2 regions of the Carboxydocella sp. JDF658 genome follow, and region 1 is predicted to be linked to the other one. Evidence: riboswitches for the same ligand, from Rfam matches in the RefSeq annotation. Region 1 holds a riboswitch; the other holds the start of a gene.
What was found. Region 1 has a riboswitch for glycine ahead of gcvT (glycine cleavage system aminomethyltransferase GcvT). Riboswitches for the same ligand answer to the same signal wherever they lie in the genome.

Region 1 (7,553 bases):
GATAGACCCGGACATAATCTTCCACCGTTTTTTCCAGGCCCAGGGCTTCGCGGATGGTAGCATCATCAGCAACAAAATCAAAGGAAACCACATCAGCAATCCGGGCCAGAGCTGGAATTTCCTCCTCATTCACCAATCCCACATGCATGTTGTAGCGGCTCTTTCCTTTGGCCTGGAGCAGTAGATCCAGCTGGCGGGACCAGGGGACCCGGCCCTGACCATCACAGCCGCCGCTAATCAGATAGCTTTTAGCTTGCCCTAAGATTTCTGGTTTCAAAGCAGCCATCTTTTCCAGATAATGCCCACCGCAATGACTGCAATTCAGGGCACATTCCTTGCCGGTCACACTTATCCCTTTGGTTGCATGGGGGCGGTCAAAATAAATTCTGGGGGGAAAATGGGCCTGGCGCACTTGCCAGGCCGTTTGTAATTTCTTTTCCATTATTGACCATCCCATTTCAATACAGGCTGTCTGGCCGCCCGGGCTTCATCTACCCGACCAATGGGGGTAGTATGGGGAGCTGATGTCAGCAGCTCCGGATTTTCCTCCGCTTCCCGGGCGATTTTGATCATACTGGCAATAAATTCATCCAGAGTCTGTTTGGACTCCGTTTCTGTGGGTTCGATCATCAGGGCTTCCTCCACGATCAGCGGGAAGTAGACCGTAGGCGGATGATAGCCATAATCCAGTAACCGTTTGGCTATATCCATAGTTCTGACACCATAAGGTTTTTGCTTTTTGGAATTGAGCACAAATTCGTGTTTGCAAATCCTGTCAACAGGAAGATAATAATGCTGTTTCAGCTGACTGAGCAAGTAGTTGGCATTAAGTACAGCATTTTCGCTGACAGCCTTCAGGCCTTCTCCGCCCAGAGCCCGCATGTAAGTATAGGCCTTAACTGCCACCCCGAAGTTGCCATAGAAGGAACGCACCTTACCAATGGACTTGGGTCGGTCATAATCCAGGCGGTAACCATCCTCGCCTTTCACTACAACCGGTACAGGCAGGAAAGGTGCCAGGAAATCCCGCACTGCTACCGGACCGGAACCAGGGCCGCCGCCCCCGTGGGGAGTGGAAAAGGTCTTATGCAGGTTAAAGTGCATTACATCAAAGCCCATATCTCCCGGCCGAGCAATTCCCATAATGGCATTGGCATTGGCCCCATCATAGTAGAGCAAACCGCCTTTGCTATGCACGATTTCCGCAATTTCCCGGATGTTTTCTTCAAACAAACCCAGAGTGTTGGGGTTGGTCAGCATTAAGGCAGCGACATGCTCATCCATCACCTTTTTCAGGGCTTCCACATCCACACAGCCCCGCTCATCGGATTTCACCGCTACCACTGAATAGCCGCAAATGGCGGCAGTAGCCGGGTTGGTGCCATGGGCGGAGTCAGGAACAATCACCCTGGTGCGTTTATCCCCCCGGCTCTCATGGTAGGCCCTGATGATCATCATCCCGGTATATTCCCCGTGCGCCCCCGCTGCCGGTTGCAGGGTCACTGCCGGCAAACCGGCAATTTCCGCCAGATACTCCTGGGTCTGGTACAGCAACTCCAGAGCCCCCTGGATCGACTCCTCCGGCTGATAGGGATGCAGCCAGGCAAAACCGGGTAAGCGAGCGGTATTTTCATTGATTTTAGGATTATATTTCATCGTACAGGAGCCCAGGGGATAAAAACCGGAATCCACCCCGTGATTGAGACGGGAAAGCTCGGTGAAATGGCGAATGACTTCCACTTCACTCACTTCCGGCAAGCCCTTTACTTCTTCTCTTAATTCCACTCCCGGTAACAGTTCAGCCAGCTCCCGGGCAGGTACATCACAATCCGGCAGGGGATGACCAACACAACCAGGGCGGCTGAGCTCAAAAATCAGTTTGGCCATCTTACTTCACCTCCCCCAGCACTGCGATCAGACGGTCTATTTCCTGCCTGGTTCGTTTTTCAGTGGCTGTCCACAGCTGGGTACTGGTCAGTTCGGGATAAACCCACTCCAGATCCAAACCGCCAATAAATTTGTGGGCCAGCAACTTTTCATTGATCCGCCGGGGCGATTGAGGAGTCTTGATAGCAAATTCCCGGAAAAAGGGTGCTGTAAAGGCTGGTGCAAAGCCGGGAAGTTTTTTCATTTCCTCAAAGAGATAGTGGGCCTTTTGCACATTCAATTCGGCAACTTTCCTAACCCCCTGCTTGCCCAGCAAACTCAGGTGAATAGTGGCAGCCAGCGCACAGAGAGCCTGGTTGGAACAAATGTTGGAGGTAGCTTTTTCCCGGCGAATATGTTGTTCCCGGGCCTGCAGGGTGAGAACAAAAGCCCGCTGGCCCCGATTGTCAACGGTCTGGCCGACAATTCGGCCCGGCATCCGTCTTACCATCTCCTCTTTCACAGCCATAAAGCCAAAAGAAGGTCCGCCAAAACTGGGAGGATTGCCCCAGGGCTGGCCATCACCAACCACGATATCCGCACCATATTCACCAGGAGGAGTCAAAAGGCCCAGGGAAATGGGGTCAGCGATAACCACAAATTTGGCCCCAGCCTGCTTGGCCATCTCACCAATCCTCTCGCCCTGCTCCAGACAGCCAAAGAAGTTAGGTTGCTGGATAATCACCACCCCAGCCAATGTATCCAGTTGTTCCCGTAACGCAGCTTCAGAGGTTACTCCGTCTTCATAGGGGATTTCCACCACTTCCAGCCCCTGGCCCCGGGCATAGGTCTTCACCACGGCCCGGTATTCAGGATGAACGGCAGTGGAAATCAGAATCCGCGGCCGGCGGGTGGCTGCACAGCCCATCAGGGCCGCTTCCGCCGTGGCTGTAGCCCCATCATACATAGAAGCATTGGCCACATCCATGCCAGTCAACTGGCAGATCAGGGTCTGGAATTCAAAAATCGCAGTCAGCGTCCCCTGGCTTATTTCCGGCTGATAGGGAGTATAGGCTGTGTAAAACTCGGAACGCAGGAGAATATGATCTACGGCACCGGGAATATGATGGTCATAAACCCCTGCCCCCAGGAAGGATACATATTCCTGCAGGCTGGCGTTTTTGGCAGCCAGTTCCCGCAAATGGGCAGCTACTTCCATCTCGTTCTTAAACCCGGGAATCTGTAATGGCCGCTGCATTTTCACTTCCGCCGGAATGTCAGCAAACAAGTCCTCAATACTGTTCACTCCCATAGCGGCCAGCATTTCCCGCCGCTCAGCCTCGGTATGCGGTATATACATGCGGTTATGCCCCCTCGCTCTTATTCGTTGGCCAGCAATTCTTCGTATTCGTCAGCAGTCAGCAAATCCGCCGGTTCTTCGCTGATTTCCACCTTGACCATCCAGGCAGCATAGGCATCTTCATTGATTTTTTCAGGGGCGTCGATAAGCTCCTGGTTTACTTCCACCACTTTGCCGGTTACCGGAGCGTAGATGTCGGAAACAGCCTTCACGGATTCCACAGTACCGAAACTTTCACCGGCAGTGATTTCAGTGCCCACCGGCGGCAAATCCACAAATACCACATCGCCAAGGGCTTCCTGGGCATGGTCTGTGATGCCGATAATCGCCATGTTTCCTTCAATTTTTACCCATTCATGATCTTTGGTGTACTTTAAATCTGCCAGCACTTTGCTCATACTCAATTACCTCCCTCTTTTATAAAAAGGCAAACTAACGATTTTTGCCTTTACTTCCTTGTTACGAATCATAACGGCTACTTCCTGACCAGTTTGGGCCACATCAGCAGCTATGAGGGCCATGGCCAGGTTTTTCCCCAGGGTTGGAGCCATGGTTCCGGATGTAACCATCCCAATTTCCTGGCCCTGATAAACTACGGGATAACCCTGCCGGGCAATGCCCCGCTCTACCATTTCCAGACCTACCAGCTTGCGCTTCAGTCCTGCTTCAGCCTGGGCCGTAAGAGCAGTCTTGCCGATGAAATCTTCCGGTTTATCAAGGGCGATGAATCTCTTCAGGCCAGCTTCCAGGGGTGTAATATCTTCGCTCAGTTCATGGCCATATAGAGGCATAGCAGCCTCAAAGCGCAGGGTATCCCGGGCCCCCAAACCGATAGGCTTAATACCCTTATCCTGTCCAGCCGTAAGCAGGGTTTGCCAGAGCTGCCTGGCCTGGTCCGGTGAACAATAAAGTTCCCAGCCATCCTCCCCGGTGTAGCCGGTGCGGGAGATAATACAGGGTATGCCCGCAACCTCACCTCGGGTGAACCAGTAGTAGCGAATAGCATCTAACTGAACGGGAGTAAGGGGCTTAAGGATCGCAGTAGCCTGAGGTCCCTGAATGGCCAGCTGGGCCACAGTATGGGAAATGTTTTCCACCTCCACTCCTGCCGGGGCCAGCTGCTTGATCCATTCATAATCCTTATCAGTATTGCCGGCATTGACTACAAGGAGATATTCCTCCGCATCCTCCTTGTATACCAGCAGGTCATCCACCGTGCCACCGTGTTCATAGCACATGGGAGAATAGAGGATTTGCCCTTTTGCTAACCTGGCCACCTGGTTGGGCAGCAACTTTTCCAGAAAGGCCAGGGCCCCGGGGCCTTTAACGGTAATTTCCCCCATGTGGGAGACATCAAAAAGACCTGCTGCCTGGCGGACGGTCTGGTGTTCATCGATAATGCCACTGTACTGAACCGGCATTTCCCAGCCCCCAAAATCCACCATCTTCGCTCCGGCGGCTATATGCAACTCATAAAGGGGAGTGCGTTTCAATTCTGCCAACAGGAACACCTCCTTAACATTAGTATGTGCCAATGGGGACAAATAAAAAGGACAGAGACAAGCCTTTTTGGCTTTTCTCTGTCCTGGTTACCTGAGAGATTACCCGCAATAGTTACGGGCTTCCCCTTGGGTGTTTCGGGCAACCTGGCAGTCTACCCGAAAGCTCTCCAGAGTGGGGTCTGAAGTCAGTTCTTTTGCCTGAGAGTTTTGATCTGCGGCCGCCAACCGCCCATCTTGCTCCTTCGGCGCCCTTTAAGGGTCTCTCCCGACCTCTTCCTCCCCCGTATATTCAGTTTCAAGGCAGGTCTCCATTTATAATATATTCGCCAACTAACCCGGAAGTCCTTCTTGATCTGACAAAAAATTTAGGCTATTCCGGGTTTCAATATAATGTAACTGTTTTTTATTGATTACTGCCCAGGCCTGTTCCCCTAATTGCAGCCGCAGCTGGTTATCTGCCCAGCCCCAAACTTCCAGTCCTTCACAAAGGAGACAATAGTAAACCCCATCCCAGTGTTCTTCCACATATTTTACCTTCCCAGGCCAAAGCCAGCTCTCACCGGCTACAGCCGGTTTGGCGCCGAGGATTCGCACGCACCGGGCCGGAATAGCCCCCAGACCGGGCGGCAGTTCCTTTAAACCCGGCAGACTTCCTCCGGTAGGCCAGAGATTTTCCACCCCAAAAAAACGAGCTATCGCCTCACTAGCCGGCCGTTCGGCCAGTTCCCGCACCGTTCCCACCTGAGCCATTTGCCCCTGCAACAGTACCAGCCCCCGGTCAGCCAGTAACGGCAATTCCCGAAAGTCATGGGTAATGAACAGGGTGGTGATGCCCGTTTCTTTCAATAACAGACGCAATTCCCGCAGGAGACGGCTACGGGTAGGTGCATCCACAGCGGCAAAAGGTTCATCCAGCAAGAGCACCTGGGGCTTAAGAACCAGGGCACGGGCCAGGGCTACCCGCTGAGCTTCCCCTCCACTTAAATCTTGAACTCGGCGCCGGGCCAGCTCCGTCAGGCCCAGCCGTTCCAGCCAGGGCCCGGCCAGCTGTTCCCGCTCCCGGGCAGATAGGCCACGAAATTTCAGCCCCAGGGTGACATTATCCAGTACGGTTCCACTGACCAGCAATGCCTCCTGAAAAACCAGGGTTACCGCCTGGCGCCATTGATAAGGGTCCCGGCCCGGGCCCCAGACCATTTCCCCGGCGCGAATGCTGCCCTGGCTGGGGCAGAGGATCCCGGCCACTGTCAGCAGCAATGTACTTTTGCCTGCCCCATTAGGACCCAGCACCGCCATGATTTCCCCGGCTCCAACCTCTAAGCGCGGCAAGGCAAGTACCAGCTTACCCCCGCGCTTTACCTGTAGATTTTCCAGTAACAGCGGCCAGCCCATTTCAACCTCTCCTTTGCTGCAACAGGGTGAGCAGATAGGTTACTCCATAACTTAAAAATAGCAGAACAAAACTCAAAGCCATGGCCAGGCCAAAATTGCCTTTACTTACTTCCATTACTGTTGCTGTGGTTAAAACCCGGGTTTCCCCCTGGATATTGCCCCCTACCATCATGGAAGCACCTACTTCCGAAACCACTGCTCCAAATCCGGCCATGACTGCTGCCAGCAGGGAATAACGGGCTTCCTTGAGCAGGATCACGATAATATGTAAAGGGCTGGCTCCTAAAGATTGCAGCTGCCAGATCAGTTTGGGATTAATCTGTTGAATGGCGGCCATGGTCAACCCCACAATGATCGGAGTAGCAATCAAAGCCTGAGCTATGATCATGGCGGCAGGGGTATAAAGAAGATGAAAGAAACCCAGGGGCCCATTGCGCCAGAGCAAAATGGTCACCAGCAGACCAGCTACCACCGGCGGCATACCCATACCGCTGTTAACCAGAGTCACCAGCAAGCGCCGCCCCCGAAAATCTCCTAAAGCCAGGTACACACCCAGGGGAATCCCTATGACAAGACTTAAGATAGTAGCTGTGCCTGAAACCCGCAAAGAAAGGGCAATAATGGCCCAGGTCTCCCTATCCCCTTTGAACAGTAATTGTATTGCCTGAACCATCCCTTCCCAGATTAAATCCATCCCTTACACCTACTTTATCATTGTTTGACTGCATCCGGATAAAACAGCGGCTGGCCATATTTATCAACACCAAATTGCCCGATCATGCGCTGGGTTTCCGGTTTGAGCAAAAAGGCGATAAAAGCTTTAGCTCCTTTGGCATTAACTTTGGGATATTTAGCAGAATTCACTGCCATGACATGGTAAATATTTTTTAATTCCTGACTGCCCTGTACCAGAATTTCCAGATTTATTTTATCTTTTAAAGCAAGGAAAGTACCCCTGTCAGTAATGGTATACCCTCTTTTTTCCGCCGCTACATTTAATGTCTGTCCCATACCGCTCCCTGTAGACTGATACCATTTGCCGGCGGGTTTGATCCCAGTTTTTTCCCATACCTTTTGCTCAAACTTATGGGTACCAGAATCATCTCCCCGGGAAAGGAAGAGTGACTGACTTTGCGCAATCCTTTTCAGGGCTTCCTTAATATCTTTACCCTTGACTTGCGCCGGATCTTCCGCCGGACCGACCAGGATAAAATCATTATGCATTACCAGGGAGTAATCAGTCACCAGCCCCTGGTCAACCAGCTTTTTTTCGGAAGCGGGGGCGTGGGTCAGCAGTACATCAGCCTCACCCCGTTCTCCCAGGGCTAGAGCCTGCCCGGTCCCTACCGCGATAGTTTTCACTTTATAGCCTGTTTCTTTTTCAAAAGCAGGTACCAGTACATCCAGCAAACCAGAGTCCTGAGTGCTGGTGG
Region 2 (7,553 bases), on a different contig from region 1:
GAAGAACAATTTGCTGCCAAACTGGCGGAAAATCGCCGCTTCAATGAAGGCTGTCTGCGCTGCCATGGCGCCATCGGGCTGAAAACCAAAATGGATGGCAAAATAGTCAGTCTTTATGTTGATGAAGGGGAATATCTGGTTTCCCAGCATGGAACCAATCGCTGTACCACCTGTCATCGGGATATTACTGATTATCCCCATACCGGGGCCCTGACCGGGGAAAAAATGCGAGTAGCTATTGATAATAATTGCCGGGACTGTCATAAGGATGTAACTGCGGTATACAGCAACAGTGTGCATAACGGGAAGGTGCGGTGCAGTGCCTGTCATGGGGTGCACAATATCCGCAAAAAAGAAGACGCCCTGGCGCTGGTAGCCAAACAGCAAATCCCCCATACCTGTACTGCGGCAGGATGTCACAGTGGGCGGATCAAGGAGTCCTATGAAGAGAGCTTCCATGGCAAAGCGGTTCTGCTGGGCAGTCAGAAAGCGGCCAGCTGTGTGGATTGTCATGGTTCCCATGAAATTAAGGGGCCCGGTATGGCGGCTTCGCCGGTGAGCAAAACCAATACCCCAAAAACCTGTGCTAAATGTCATTTTAAGCCTGAAGTCAATTTTGCTGCGGGGAAAGAGCATTTTCTTCTGGAAAAAGAGGGTGAAGGAGCTCCCATGTACTATACCCTGAAGTTTTTTGTCTGGTTAACTATAATTGTTGTTACTTTGTTAATCATTCATATGCAGCTGGAACTGTATCGCAAGCTTAGAAATGCGCTGGCCAGCGGGGAACAGCAACACTAGGAGGGGTTGGAATGGAAAAAAGGCACTACCGGGCTGCAGTTAGACGCTGGAATCTTCATCAACGTATTCACCACATTGGTATGTTTTCTACCTTTATTCTCTGTACTATTACCGGCTTGCCCATTAAATGGCATGATAACAGTTTATCCCTGGCCCTTGCCCGCTGGTTTGGCGGGCCGGATACCATGCTCAATATTCATATCGGCAGCGGATTAACCATGATTGCAGTTAGTATTTATCATTTGGTCTGGATGTTTTACAAAATGCTGGTTAAAAAAGATCTGGGCTGGGCCATTATGCCAACTTTAAAGGATGTAACTGACCTGGTGCAACACCTGAAATACCAGCTGGGTCTTACTGACCAACCAGCCCGGTTTGACCGCTATTCCTACAAGGAGAAGTTTGACTACTGGGCGGTATTCTGGGGGATGTTCATCATTGGTGGTTCCGGTATTTTCATGATGATGCCGGAATGGGGAGCGGCCCTGATGCCCCGCTGGCTCATTGATTGCTGGCGGATTGGTCATAGTGATGAGGCGGTACTGGCCATTCTGGCTATCTTTGTCTGGCATTTTTATAATGTTCACTTCAATCCCGATTTTTTCCCGGGCAGCACAACCTGGTTTAATGGGTTGATGGATATTAGGGTAATGGAACACGAACATCCCCTGGAACTGGAGCGAATTAAAAAGGAGCAGGAAAAAATCATCCTGATACCGGAGGAAGGACAGGAGGGAGAGGCATGGCCGTCTTCAAACACAGTCGCAACAAAGGTTTGATTATCGTTGAAATGATCATTTACTTTCTCATCCTGGGCTGGTTTCTGGCTGAATATTTGCCTCTGGGGTTAAGCTAAAGGAGGGACAGGAAAATGGTCAAAACATTTCGGGTCTGGGGTACATTGACGATGGCCATGCTGGTAGTGAGTTTATTGATTGCTACTTTTTTTAGCGTAGGCAGTATCGGTTATACCCAAAATAAAGAAGAAAACAGCCTTTGCGGAAGTTGCCATGAAATGCAACCACAGATCAATTCCTGGCGCTTATCTACCCATGGCCGCATTGGCTGTCTCAAATGCCATCCCAATGTACCCATGACCGAGCTGGCTTATAAACACTGGCGCGGTTTTTACAATCAACCCATCAAGAAGAAAACCATAGTGCCCAATGCGGTCTGCCTGGATTGCCATAGCCGGCAGCGGGATATTTCTCCTCCGGGGGGGCTGGTGGTTCCCCATGAATATCATACTCAGAAGGGAGTAGACTGTGTGGATTGTCATGCTGGTCTGGTGCATTCCACCCGGCAGCCAGGAAGTCCCAGGATCAAAATGCCGGTCTGCCTGAAATGTCATAATGGCAGCAAAGCTACCAATCAATGTAAGGATTGTCACGGAGAGAATGTACCCAAACAATAGGAAATATTTTATCTTGCCATGCCCGGCAGAATTGAGAGCCGGGCATTTACTTTTTATACTTTCTCTATCGGAATAGTACAGATAGCTTGTCAGCGCAGGAAAAGTGTAGTAAAATATTCAGGAACAAAGTGTAGGAGGGAAGAACATCATGGAAAGGGGAACTTTTCGCGTTAAAGCTGGCCTGGCAGAAATGCTGAAAGGCGGCGTCATTATGGATGTAACTACACCGGAACAGGCTAAAATCGCTGAGGAAGCGGGCGCCTGTGCCGTTATGGCTTTGGAAAAAGTACCGGCCGATATCCGGGCCGCGGGCGGAATTGCTCGCATGGCCGATCCCACGGTAATCAAGCGCATTCAAGATGCGGTCACCATCCCGGTAATGGCCAAGTGCCGAATCGGTCATTTTGTGGAGGCCCAGATCCTGGAGTCCCTGGGCGTGGACTATATTGACGAAAGCGAGGTCCTCACTCCTGCGGATGATAAATTCCACATCAATAAATGGGAGTTCAAGGTACCCTTCGTCTGCGGGGCTAAAAACCTGGGGGAAGCGCTGCGCCGGATTGGGGAAGGGGCTGCTATGATCCGGACCAAAGGCGAGCCTGGTACCGGTAATGTGGTGGAAGCAGTCAAACACTTTCGCACGGTGATGGGAGAAATTCGCCGTCTGCAGATGCTGCCCCAGGAAGAGCTGATGACTGCAGCCAAGGAGATGGGCGCTCCCTATGAACTGGTGGTGGAAGTGGCCAAAACCGGGAAGTTGCCGGTGGTGAACTTTGCTGCTGGCGGTATCGCTACTCCTGCTGATGCAGCTTTGATGATGCAGCTGGGCTGTGATGGTGTTTTCGTCGGCTCCGGTATCTTCAAATCCGGGGATCCGGTCAAACGGGCCCGGGCCATTGTAGCTGCCACAACCCACTACAATGATCCGCAGGTACTGGCGGAAGTTTCTAAAGACCTGGGTGAGCCCATGGTCGGGATCGATATTTCCACTATTACTCCAGAAATGAGAATGCAGGATCGGGGCTGGTAAAATGAAAATCGGGGTATTGGCTCTGCAGGGTGCTTTTCGGGAGCACCGGCTGGTGCTGGAAAAACTGGGTGTGGAAGTTGTTGAAGTACGTAAAAAGGAGCAATTGGCAGAGCTGGCGGGGCTGGTAATCCCCGGAGGTGAATCAACTACCATCGGCAAATTGATGGTGGATTTTGGCCTGCTCTCCGAAATCAAGGAGCGTTTTCAGCAGGGGATGGCGGTTTTTGGAACCTGTGCCGGCTTGATTCTGCTGGCAACCGAGATTATGGGCAGTGAACAGCCGCGGCTGGGCTTGATGGAGATGACTGTCAAGCGCAATGCCTATGGTCGACAGGTGGACAGCTTTGAAGTGGATTTGCCGGTTCCCGCTATCGGAGCACAGCCCCTGCGGGCGGTTTTCATCCGGGCCCCCTACATTGAACGAGTTGGTTCCGGGGTTGAGGTAATGGCTACCTTCCAGGACAAGATCGTCCTGGCCCGACAGGGCAAGGCGCTGGCGGCGGCTTTCCATCCCGAGCTGACCGAGGATTATCGTTTGCATCAGTATTTTGTGGATTTGTGTAAAAAATAAGTGAATGTTACTTGACATAAGACATTTGTCTTCGTATAATTGTAAACAAAAATGAATACAGCTTCTGGATGAAGGTTGCAGAAGAAGGTAACGGGGTTTACCCGTTACCGCCGAAGGGGCAAGGCGGTATTATGCCGCTCAAACTCTCAGGTGGCTTTTGAGCCAGGTACTGTAACCGGACAGACCTCTGGAGAGACCTGGCAAGACCGGGCGCCGAAGGAGCAAGCCTGCCAGCCGGCAGGTCAATCTCTCAGGCAAAAGGACAGGGAGCGACAGGATGCGTTTGTGGCTTCGTTTACCCTTTTAGCAGCAGTGACCAGAGGACCAATCAGGAGATTGGTCCTTTCTTATAATTCCATCTAACCATCATCTCATAAGGGTAACCCGTTGAAAGGGAACATAGGCAGGAAACAGGCAAGAGAGCCGGTGGTTGGTGCGAACCGGTCCTGGGAACTGCTGAATCCGCCCTGGAGGGGATCCACCGAAGGGCCGTGGCCTGGTAAGTGGATACGGTGGCGCCGTTATCGCATCGAGAGGGTCAAGGGGATATTATTGCCTTTTGGCCAATTAGGGTGGCAACGCGGGAACAAGCTCTCGTCCCTAAAGCTGAGGCTTTATGGATGAGAGCTTTTCTATTTATAATAATCATCTAAATCCGGGAGAGGGGTTGATTTTAATGTTGCAGGACAAAAAGTATCTGATGATTCCTGGGCCGACACCTATTCCACCGGCGGTCCAGCAGGCCATGATTCGGCCCATGATCGGTCACCGCAGTGGGGACTTTGCCAAACTGCACGAACGGCTGATTAAAAAGGCCAAACAGGTTTTTCAGACTGAAAAGGACCTGTTTATTCTCACCCAGTCCGGTACGGGGGGACTGGAAACGGCAGTGGCCAATGTGATCAGCCCTGGGGACAAGGTACTGGCCCTGGTTACCGGTAACTTCGGCGAGCGTTTTGCCAAAATCGCCCGTTTATACGGGGCAGAGGTAGATGCTCTGGAGTTCCCCTGGGGTGAAGCCATTGATTTGAAACAGGTAGAGGAAAAGCTGGCTACCAATCAGTACCGGGCCGTGCTGGCTACCCACAATGAGACTTCCACCGGTGTGACCAATGATATCGGGGGTCTGGGAGCCCTGGTGGCCAAAACCGATGCTGTCCTGCTGGTGGATGCCGTCAGCTCCATGGGCGGGATGGATATCCGCACTGATGAATGGCAGGTGGATATCATGGTTACCGGTAGCCAGAAGGCCTTGATGTTGCCGCCGGGGCTGGCTCTGGTCAGTGTCAGTGAAAAGGCCTGGCAGGCTATGGAGACGGCCAAAGCTCCCCGTTTCTACTTCTGCCTGAAGCAGGCCAGAAAAAATATGGCGGAGTGGAATACCGCCTGGACTCCCAATGTTACCCTCTTTTACGGGCTGGAAGCTGCTCTGGACATGATCCTGGCGGAAGGCTTACCGGAAGTCTTTGCCCGGCATGCCCTTATGACAAAAGCTACCCGGGCCGCGATCAGAGCACTGGGCCTGGAGTTGCTGGCTGCTGATGAAGTAGCTTCCCATACTGTAACTGCTGTTAAGGGCAATGACCAGCTCAATACCGAAGACCTGCGCAAGGTATTGCGTACCAAATACGGGGTCACTTTTGCCGGTGGCCAGGGCAAACTGAAGGGCAAGATTTTCCGGATCGGCCACATGGGTTATGCCGATAAGCTGGATATTATCCTGGCTATTGGGGCGCTGGAAATGGCCCTGGTTGAAGTGGGCTATCCGGTACAGCTGGGTGCCGGTGTGGCTGCCGCCCAGAAGGTATTTCTGGAAGGGTAAGAGGTTTCGCAGTTAATGAAGTTAGATAAGGGGAAAGGGGATTTTTATGCGGATACTGGTCTTAGATGGTGTCAGTGAAAAAGGAATAGATATCTTGCGGGAACCCGGGTTTACTGTGGACGTAATCGAGGAAAAGCTGAGCGAACAGCAACTGGTGGAGATGATTCCCGCCTATGATGCCGTGGTGGTGCGCAGTGCTACCAAGATCACTGCCCCCATTATTGCGGCGGGGGTAAACCTGAAGGTAATCGGCCGCGCCGGTGTCGGGGTGGACAATATCGATGTTCAGGCTGCTACTCAGCATGGTATTATTGTGGTCAATGCTCCCGATGGCAATACCATTGCCGCGGCTGAACACACTCTGGCCCTGATGCTGGCCCTGGCTCGCCATGTACCCCAGGCCAATGAGGCCTTGAAAAAGGGGAAATGGCTGCGCAAGGAATTTACCGGCGTGGAGCTGCGGGATAAAATCCTGGGGGTTATTGGGCTGGGGCGGATTGGTACCGCGGTGGCCAAACGGGCCCAGGGCTTTGCCATGAAGGTCATCGGTTATGACCCCTATATCACCCATGAGCGGGCCCGGGAAATCGGGGTGGAACTGGTGTCCCTGGAGGATGTCTATCGGGAAGCGGACTTTATCACCGTGCATTTGCCCAAAACCAAGGAAACGGTTAACCTGATTAACCGGGAAACCCTGACCAAAATGAAGCCGGGGGTACGGATTATCAATGTTGCCCGCGGTGGCATCATCAATGAACAGGATCTGTATGAGGCTCTGAAGACAGGTAAGGTGGCCGGAGCAGCGCTGGATGTCTTTGAAGTGGAACCCACGACGGAAAGCCCGTTGTTTGAACTGCCCAATGTGGTAGTTACCCCGCATCTGGGGGCATCTACCGAGGAAGCCCAGGTCAATGTGGCTCTGGATGTGGCCCGGGAGATTGTCACCATCCTGCAGGGCGGCATGGCCCAGAATGCTGTGAATATGCCGGCCATTCCCAAAGAAGATGCTCTGGTGGTTAAACCTTATCTGGCCCTGGCGGAAAAGCTGGGCAAGTTTATCTCCCAGCTCACTTCCGAGTTTGAGAATATCGAGATCACCTATGCCGGGGATGTAGCCTGCATCAATACCGCTCCCCTGACTACCGCCATCATCAAGGGGATTATGGAATCCTACAGTGATGTGCCGGTCAGTTATGTCAATGCGGTACAGCTGGCCAAGGGGCGGGGCCTGCGCATCATGGAAACCAGGGAAGAAGAGGCCCATGACTATACCAACCTGATTACCGTCAAACTGACAGGCGGGCCCTGTCCTAAAGCCGTTGGCGGTACCCTCTTCCGGGATAATGATGCCCGCATCGTCTTAATAGACGGTTATCGCATCGACATGGTGCCGGAAGGCTACATGCTGGTTGCCCCCCATATTGATAAGCCCCGGATCATCGGGCGGGTGGGCACCCTCATTGGTGAGCATGACATCAACATTGCTGGAATGCAGGTGGGCCGCAAACAGGTGGGTGGCCGGGCTGTGATGGTGCTGGCGGTGGATAATGTGGTACCGGAGGCAATTCTAGGAGAAATAGCCAAAATAGATGGCATTATCGATGTCAAGTTCGTTTCTTTATAGAAAAACTAATCGGGGAGGAGCTTTAGTTTATGACCAGAATTATTCTTGCCCGCCATGGTGAAACCAACTGGAACCGGGAAGGGCGTTATCAGGGCCAGCTGGACACTGAACTTTCCCCGCTGGGCTGGCAGCAGGCGGAAAGGCTGGCTGAGGCCCTGGCTAAATTACCCATCACCGCTGTCTATTCCAGTCCGCTGAGCCGGGCCTATGAAACTGCTAGAAAAGCTGCAGAAAAGCATCAGCTGCCGGTGGAAATCGTGGAGGGATTGACGGAAATTCACCATGGCTGCTGGC

Region 2: linked by a shared signal. The riboswitch ahead of JDF658_RS07255 (alanine--glyoxylate aminotransferase family protein) and the one ahead of gcvT (glycine cleavage system aminomethyltransferase GcvT) in region 1 are both predicted to bind glycine.

The regions. Positions count from the first base shown of each region.
Region 1 covers NZ_BDLR01000073.1:3,534-11,086, forward strand. The annotation lists gene JDF658_RS10575 (radical SAM protein) at 1-442, opposite strand, end outside; gene gcvPB (aminomethyl-transferring glycine dehydrogenase subunit GcvPB) at 442-1,887, opposite strand; gene gcvPA (aminomethyl-transferring glycine dehydrogenase subunit GcvPA) at 1,889-3,226, opposite strand; gene gcvH (glycine cleavage system protein GcvH) at 3,247-3,624, opposite strand; gene gcvT (glycine cleavage system aminomethyltransferase GcvT) at 3,631-4,728, opposite strand; glycine riboswitch at 4,905-5,006, opposite strand; gene JDF658_RS10600 (ABC transporter ATP-binding protein) at 5,059-6,120, opposite strand; gene JDF658_RS10605 (ABC transporter permease) at 6,122-6,814, opposite strand; gene JDF658_RS10610 (substrate-binding domain-containing protein) at 6,832-7,553, opposite strand, start outside.
Region 2 covers NZ_BDLR01000037.1:4,651-12,203, reverse strand. The annotation lists gene JDF658_RS14790 (cytochrome c3 family protein) at 1-798, shown strand, start outside; gene JDF658_RS07275 (formate dehydrogenase subunit gamma) at 810-1,577, shown strand; gene JDF658_RS07270 (cytochrome c3 family protein) at 1,670-2,212, shown strand; gene pdxS (pyridoxal 5'-phosphate synthase lyase subunit PdxS) at 2,358-3,242, shown strand; gene pdxT (pyridoxal 5'-phosphate synthase glutaminase subunit PdxT) at 3,244-3,813, shown strand; glycine riboswitch at 3,991-4,089, shown strand; T-box leader at 4,192-4,418, shown strand; gene JDF658_RS07255 (alanine--glyoxylate aminotransferase family protein) at 4,490-5,635, shown strand; gene serA (phosphoglycerate dehydrogenase) at 5,682-7,259, shown strand; gene JDF658_RS07245 (histidine phosphatase family protein) at 7,289-7,553, shown strand, end outside.